2 regions of the Paenibacillus sp. Z6-24 genome follow, and region 1 is predicted to be linked to the other one. Evidence: predicted binding sites of a transcription regulator. Region 1 holds the regulator's gene; the other holds the start of a gene.
What was found. Region 1 encodes NrdR, which represses ribonucleotide reductase genes. Its sites were predicted from a motif close to AACACNATATATNGTGTT; they were not measured.
Positions count from the first base shown of each region.

Region 1 (4,218 bases):
AATATCATGAATAAAGTAAAATCATTCAGCAAATGCCTGCTGAGCATCGTTATCGCAACTTCGGCACTGCTGCCGATTAGCAGCATATCTGCCGCGCAGACTACTACCAAAGCAGCCTCTGCATCCAAATCCCAGGCGGTTACCGCAGCTACTTCTTCCCGGGCACAGGAACTCTCCCAGGTACTGCTGGACAAATACGGTGTCACCGGTGTGCAGTATGCCATTATGGATCACGGTAAGATCACTCTGTCCGGCAGCGCAGGTACGTCCAGCCGTGCGGATAGCAGCAAGATTACCAAAAATGATATGTTTGGTATCGGCTCCACAAGCAAAATGTATGTGACAGCAGCTACCATGATGCTGGCCGATGAGAAGAAAATCGATATCGATCGGCCGCTGGCCGACTATTTGCCGGAATTCCGAATGAAGGATGAACGATACAAGCAGATCACACCTCGTATGCTGATGAATCACTCATCCGGGCTGTATGGCAGTCATTATGGCAATACGATTCTGTTTAACGATAATGATACAACCAGCCGTGACCATCTGCTGACATCGCTGCGTAATGAAATGCTGAAGGCCGATCCGGGCGCCTTTTCCGTGTATTCCAATGACAGCTTCCAACTGCTCGAACTGCTGGTTGCCAAAGTCAGCGGCAAAAGTTATCCACAATTTATCCGTGAACGAATCAGCAAGCCTCTGCAGCTGAAGTCCACGCTGACACCGCTTGATACATTTGACCGCAAGCGACTGGTGAAAACCTACTTCCCTACACTGACAGACAAAGCGCTGCCAGTGGAAAACACCAATATTATCGGCACCGGCGGCGTATATTCTACCGCAGAAGAAGTGGTGAAATTTGCCGAAGTACTGACCGGGCAGCGACCGGATCTGTTGTCTGCCGCTTCGGTTCAGGCCATGAATCAGCCGGAATATCGTAATGGCCTGTGGGTATCCGAGACTTCCAACATTTTCAACTATGGCCTGGGCTGGGATTCGGTACAGCTGTCTCCCTTTGACCGTTACGGATTGAAGGCTGTATCCAAAGGCGGAGATACACTGATGTATCATGCCACTCTGGTCAGCCTGCCAAAAGAAAGACTGAGCATGGCTGTATTAACGTCTGGTGGTTCATCGATGTACAATGAAGCGGTTGCCAGCGAAGTGCTGCTGCATGTGCTCAAAGACAAAGGGACCATTTCACGTATTTTGCCGGATCAGCAGTTCCCAGCCGCTGGCAAAATCGCCATGCCTGCCGAGATGAAAAAGTACAATGGCACCTATGGTGTGGTCGGTGAGACATTTAACGTTCATATTCAAAACGGCAAGTTCAAGCTGGCGGCCCAGATGGCCGGCATGATCCCTGCACAGCAGTATATCTATGCAGGCAAAGGCAAATTCCGCAGTGAAGACGGTTCTACCCTGGCCAGCTTTGAACGCCAGAAAAACGGCCTCACCTATCTGAAGCTGAACGCCTATCTGAACATCCCGGAATTGGAGCAATCCCAGATGGCTCTCTATATCGGGCAAAAGCTGGACAAGCAGCCGCTCAGCGCCTCCGTCAAGAAGAACTGGCAGCAGCGTAACGGCAAAACCTATTACAATACCGACGAAAAAATCAATTCCGCCTTCTATCTGATCCCGACCGAAATCAGTAAAACGATCCAGGTGGATACCAACCAGGGATACGCACTGGGCACCAAAATCAAAGATGCAAACAGCAGTGTGAATGTGATGCAGATTCCGGTCATGTCCGGACGGGATACCTTTGACTTGAACTTCTACCGTCAGGGCAAAACGGAATATTTGCAAATTAACGAACAGTCCTTTATTAGCGAAGATGCCGTATCGACTCTTCCTGCTGTCTCTTCTTCCCTTACCCTACCGGCAGGCAGTTATGCCAAATGGATGAAGCTCGGCAAAAAGACAGCCGGACAGAAGATCAATGTGACTCTTCCTGCCGGAGCAGGCTTTGTCGTCTATGATGACAAAGGACAGATTGTCTACTCTTCCGTCATCAATGGCGGACACAGTATGAAGCTGCCCGAAAAAGGAATGATCGTATTCGGCGGCAAGGCCGGTGACCGGTTTAAAATTTCCCTCAGCCGCTGAACAGCTAAATCACTCTGAATAACGCGGAATATACAAATAGCATCACTGCTCTCTGCCTCCTTTGCCGGAGACCCAAAGCGGTGATGCTATTTGTGCTGCTCTCCACACAGGGAAAGCGGTATGTTTGTTATTACTGGTCTTTGTGTTCCCTATCATGCTGGGAACGGACAGTATCCCTGGACTGCTTTTTATCCTGCTTGGAATCGTCGTTCAGCAGTCCCTCCAGCTCTTTCATAAACATATTAATATCCTTAAACTGCCGGTATACCGAGGCAAAGCGTACATAAGCCACTTCATCGACCGGATACAGCTGCTCCATCACCAGTTCGCCCACCTCGCGGCTCTCTACCTCGGCGAGCGCTGTTGCATACAGGCTCTTCTCGACTTCGGAGACGATCGCATCAAGCTGATCGACCGAGACCGGGCGCTTCTCACAGGCACGGATCAAGCCGCGCAGCAGCTTGTCCCTGCTGAACTCCTCGCGACTTCCATCCTTTTTGATTACAATTAACGGGGTAACCTCTACCATCTCGAAAGTGGTAAAACGGCGGCTGCAGCTCTCGCACTCCCGCCTGCGGCGAATGGACTTGTTATCGTTGGCTGGACGGGAATCCAGCACTTTGGTTCCGTTATGACCACAATATGGACATTTCACTACCAGTGTCACCTTCCTTTCCCTCTATGCCGTTCATTCCATCTATTTTAGAAGGCGTCATATAATTTGGTATATTGCTTATAATAATATAATACACGCTGCACATAATGTCTTGTCTCGCCGTAGGGAATATCCTTGGCATGATCCAGCGTACCATCCCATTTACCACTGCTGAGCCAGCTTTTCACCTTGCTGGGGCCCGCATTGTAGGCTGCAATGACCGCAACTTCATTGCCGTCAAACTGCTGCATCAGGTTCCCCAGATACCAGGTGCCGATCTCGATATTCGGGTCGGCATCATGCTTGATCGTCTCCATGGACACATTCGCCAGATGCGCTTTGTCCATGGCCCACTCTGCAGTATCCGGCATCAACTGCATGACGCCAAGAGCACCTTTCTTAGACTCCATGCTGGGCTGAAAATTGGTCTCCACTCGAATAATCGAAGCAATTAGAAAAGGATCGACCTGATAGGCCGAAGCATGCGCCCGGATCTCCTCCTTGAATTCGATCGGATAGATCCAGGCCAGCCAGCGGGTATTGAACAATACCAGTACAAGCACAATCAGAAACAGCGGCAGCAGAATCCGTTTGCGTACTATTTTCCGTCCGAGCTGGTTCATGATAACCCCTTGCTCCGCCAAAATCGCTGCAGCTGCTGCCATGTCTCTTCCGGCGTGCCGCTGTTATCGATCACAATATCCGCGATCCGTTTCTTATCCTCGATATCCATCTGGGCCGCCAGCCGCCGGGCCGCCTGTTCTTCGGTCAGGCCATCTCGCGCCATCAGCCGCTCCAGCTGAATATTACGCGGTACATACACAACCATAATCTCATCGAACCGGTAGGCGTCTCTTGCTTCCAGCAGCAGCGGAATATCCGCAACGACAAGCCTCTGTGGATCATCTGCTTCCAGCTCGGCAACACGGCTGTGAATGAGCGAACGAATCGCGGGATGCGTAATGCCTTCCAGAGCGACCCTTTCTTCCGGATGGGTAAAAATATGCTCGCCCAGCCGTTTGCGGTTCAGCGTACCGTCTTCGTTCAGCATCTCTTCCCCAAAGCGTTCTCTCACCTGCTGCAGTACCGGATGACCTGGCATCATGACTTCCCGTGCGATCAGATCCGCATCAACCAGTACAGCCCCATGCTGCACCAGCCAGGCGGAGACTGAACTTTTCCCCGTGGCGATTCCTCCGGTTAATCCAATATTCATGCTGTCACCTCAATGTTTCTTTCGTATCGGAAGAGGCTGGCAGACCGGGCAAAAGTGCGTGCCCCTGCCGCCTACTACAGTCTTCTCTATCAGCGTCCCGCATTCATAGCATGGCTGTGCCTTGCGTCCATAGATACGAAGGCTGTGCTGGAACATGCCCATCTCGCCCTGTCCGTTCACATAGGACTTGATCGATGATCCACCAGCAGCAACGGCATCCGTTAATGTCGAT
Region 1 covers NZ_CP096398.1:3,466,450-3,470,667, forward strand. The annotation lists gene M1D61_RS15055 (serine hydrolase domain-containing protein) at 7-2,115, shown strand; gene nrdR (transcriptional regulator NrdR) at 2,246-2,770, opposite strand; gene M1D61_RS15065 (lytic transglycosylase domain-containing protein) at 2,818-3,393, opposite strand; gene coaE (dephospho-CoA kinase) at 3,390-3,986, opposite strand; gene mutM (DNA-formamidopyrimidine glycosylase) at 3,996-4,218, opposite strand, start outside.

Region 2 (4,218 bases), 640 kb from region 1:
ATGAGCTGAGAAGCCGTTCGCAGGAGATTGGCAGTATCGTCGGCATCATCACCGGAATCGCCGGACAGACCAATCTGCTCGCCCTGAATGCAGCGATAGAAGCTGCCCGGGCTGGCGAACATGGCAAAGGATTCGCAGTCGTCGCCGCCGAAGTACAAAAGCTGGCGGAACAGTCCTCCTCTTCAGCCGGACAAATCGTCAGCATGATCGATTCGATTCAGCAGGATACGGATCGTCTTCATCAGGCGATGGATATGGCTGCCGAGCAGATCCTGAGCGGTACCGAGTCGATGAAAACGACAGGCGACCTGTTTGAAGATATCAAGCAGTCTGTGAATGAAGTCGCAGCGCAGAGCCGTGAAGCAGCGCAGCTGTCGGGCAGTATGAACCAAAGTGCCGAAGCAATGGAACAGTCCATTACAGGCATCGTGGGCAGCATCGAGCATTCCTCGGATGAGATCCGTAAAATCTCTGCCGCTTCCGAGCAGCAGTCGGCTTCCATGCTGGAGTTATCCTCCAGCGCAGCTGCCTTGTCGGAAATGGCGGAAGAGATGAACCGTATCGTCGACCGGTTCAAACTGTAACTAAACAAAGTCATAACCAAAAAGCCTGGATAGCACACAGATCATCTCTGTATGCCGTCTCAGGCTTTTGGTCATGCAATAAATATGGAAATCATCATTCTATTATTTTGGAAATGATTATAGCTGCACTTGGTATAGATCATTTCCAACCGACCCGTACGATCAGACCTTTCGGATCACCGACTTCCAGATAGGCAGCCTGCTGATTGTAATCATCATACGCAAATCCGTAAGCAAGGCGGTCGATGCTGTGATCATGCCAGAACTTGGCATAATAGTTGGCAGGTGCAGCCTGGTAATACGCGGCTACATTGTTCCAGTTGGACTGGTTCTCATACACATGGCGGTTGATGGCGGAGCAGATTCCCGGCGATTCCTGCAGTCTGCCGTTGCACAGCAGAATCTCCTGGGTGTTATAACCGCCGCCATAGCTGCCAAAGTAGTTGGCATTGGCACCGCCAGCTTTGAACGAGCCGTGGATCGGTGCGACGATCCGGTAAGGAGCCTGTATATCTGCCAGAGAGCGGAAGGCAGCCGGCACTTCGCTGCGGTACTTGCTGAAGATGCTGGCGCGGGTCTCGGACTCCAGTTCGCCGACCGTGCGATCGTAGTTACCGGCACGGTTAACGAGGCGATGCTGCAGCGGGAAGCCGAATCCGTCGACACGGGTCGTATTACCGTGATAACCGGTGTTATCTACCGTAAATTCCACAAAATCAAAATACACATCCAGATTCGGATCGGTTGGGTTGTTAATGTCCGGTCCGGCAAATCCATCATTGTAGGTTTTGATGTAGCATGGCGAGCCGACACAGATGAACATGCGTCCGGAATCCATTTTCGGCAGGCTTACCCATTCCGCCTGGCTAATAGTGCTGTAGATGTTGGCATAGTTGACGCCATTCTTGGTCAGATGTCCGGGAGCATCATTCAGCGCTACAGAGATCGGTTGCAGCTGTCCGGAGCTGGTTAGATAACTCCACTGCTTGGTCTCCGGGTTAATGCCCAGGATGCCCCAGTAGACGCGGTTATCCGGGTAGGCACCGTTGGTAGCATTCATTACCTTGAAAGTCATTACACCCTTACCGGAGGGGGCAGGGATGGAGGAGGCCGGAATCGAACCGACCGAAGGTGCAGCAGCAGAGACAGAAGACGTAGACAGTGGGGACCATACGCTTACCATAATCAGAACAGCGAGCAGTACATACTTGAAGACCGAATTCTTCATAAACTACCTCCTTATTTTGTATACGCTTTCGACTGCAGTATTAATTATTACAATATCTGGAACTGATTTCAATCGAAAACCATGTGCGTTTCTCATGTGTTTTTTTATCCAAAAAAATCTTTATTTTTATATAAGTTTCATTTGCTTTTTCATGTTGAAAGCTTTAGAATTTTAATCTTGAGTGTCCAACGTGATTGCTGTATGACTTCATTTCATAATCTGGAAATGATAGTCAAGACAGCTTGAAAAACATACTAGATATAGTGTGTCAAGTGAATTATTTTTTTGAGTATTTTTCCCCGGGCTGTGAGTGTGCGAATAAGCTGAATATACGGAGAATTTAACGGATAACTGCTTTTTTCGGCTGATTCGGATACTGCTTTCTCACTTGTTAGTCCTATTGACAACACTATATATAGCGTATAATCTTAATCTCACGTTCTATATATTGCGTTACGGCTTGTTTTAAGATGCGGTATATGGGTAATGCTTGTTAAGAGAAACCGAGCTGATGCTTCAGGGCTTTGAGAAGCCTTGCTGCTCTATGGCTGGCGCAAGTTCATCACCGTTCTTTAGGTATAAAGAACGGTGATGAACACTATATATTGAGTGAGAAGGAGATGTCATCCCACATGCTGATTGCATATGATTCCAAGACAGGCAATGTCAAACGGTTTATCGGAAAATTGAAAAATTCATCGGTGCAGGCCGTACAGATCGACGAGGCGCTGCAGCTGAATGAACCATTCGTACTGGTCACCTACACAACCGGCTTTGGTCAGGTCCCCGAGAAAGTGACTCATTTTCTGGAAAACAACCATGGCCGTCTGCTTGGCGTAGCAGCCAGCGGCAACCGCAACTGGGGCGAGAACTTCGGCAAGAGTGCAGATTTGATATCGGAGCGCTACGGTGTTCCGGTCGTATATAAATTTGAACTATCCGGCACTACAGGAGACGCACAACGATTCGTACAGGAGGTAGAGAAAATTGCGGCATATTGAATTGAACAACCTATTGATGCAGCGTGACGAGAACGGATTTTTCCGTCTGGATAAAGATAAAGAAGCAGTACAGGAATACATGAAGGAAGTGGATGAGAAGAGTATCCATTTCGCGGACACTACGTCCAAAGTACGTTATATGATCGACAATGATTACTACGAAGATATGTACCAGCATTACACTGCACAGGATGTGGAAGAAGTATACGCGATTACACACAGCTATAACTTCCAATTCCCTTCCTATATGGCAGCTTCCAAGTTCTACAAGGACTACGCGGTAAAAACGAATGACCGTGCGAAGTATCTGGAGCACTACCCGGATCGTGTAGCCGTTGTAGCACTGCATCTTGGACGCGGTAATGCCGAGAATGCCAAGACGCTGGCACGTTCCATGATGGAACAGCGTCTGCAGCCGGCCACACCGACATTCCTGAATGCCGGCAAGAGTCGCCGTGGAGAGATGGTATCCTGTTTCCTGCTGGAAATGGACGATTCCCTGAACTCGATCAACTATGTACTGAATACCTGCATGCAGCTGTCCAAAATCGGCGGCGGCGTAGCGGTTAACCTGTCTAAGCTTCGCGGACGCGGCGAGCCGATCAAAGGTGTCGAAGGCGCAGCCAAAGGCATCATGCCGGTACTGAAACTGATGGAAGATGCGTTCTCCTATGCCGACCAGATGGGTCAGCGCAAAGGCTCTGGTGCAGCATACTACAACATCTTCGGCTGGGATATCCTGGAGTTCCTGGACAGCAAGAAGATCAATGCCGACGAGCGTACCCGTCTGAAAACACTGTCGATCGGTCTGATCGTGCCGAACCGCTTCTACAAGCTGGCAGCCGATAACGAACTGCTGCATGTATTCGCACCATACAGTGTCTACAAAGCATACGGCAAACACCTCGACGACATGAACATCGACGAAATGTATGATACCCTGATGGCAGACGATCGCGTCAAGAAAAAACCAATCATGAGCGCACGCGATATGCTGACCAAGATTGCCAGCACCCAGCTGGAATCCGGCTATCCTTATATTATGAACAAAAGTAACGCCAACAAATTCCATGCCCTGAACGGCATCGGATCGGTGAAAATGTCCAACCTGTGCACGGAGATCTTCCAGCTGCAGGAAACGACAGAAATCATGGACTACGGCGTGGATGATATTATCCGCCGCGATATCAGCTGTAACCTTGGTTCCCTGAACATCGTAAACGTAATGGAACTCGGCAAAATCCGCGAATCCGTACACGAAGGCATCATGGGACTGACTTCGGTAAGTGATATGACCAATATCGCCAATGCACCGGGCGTTGCGAAAGCGAACCGCGAGATGCATTCCGTGGGTCTGGGCGTTATGAACCTGCACGGCTACCTGTCCAAGAACAAGATTGCCTAC
Region 2 covers NZ_CP096398.1:4,104,307-4,108,524, reverse strand. The annotation lists gene M1D61_RS17840 (methyl-accepting chemotaxis protein) at 1-584, shown strand, start outside; gene M1D61_RS17835 (glycoside hydrolase family 64 protein) at 724-1,812, opposite strand; gene nrdI (class Ib ribonucleoside-diphosphate reductase assembly flavoprotein NrdI) at 2,445-2,813, shown strand; gene nrdE (class 1b ribonucleoside-diphosphate reductase subunit alpha) at 2,800-4,218, shown strand, end outside.
Region 2: the regulator NrdR is predicted to act here: its motif matches at 2,218-2,235, upstream of nrdI (class Ib ribonucleoside-diphosphate reductase assembly flavoprotein NrdI).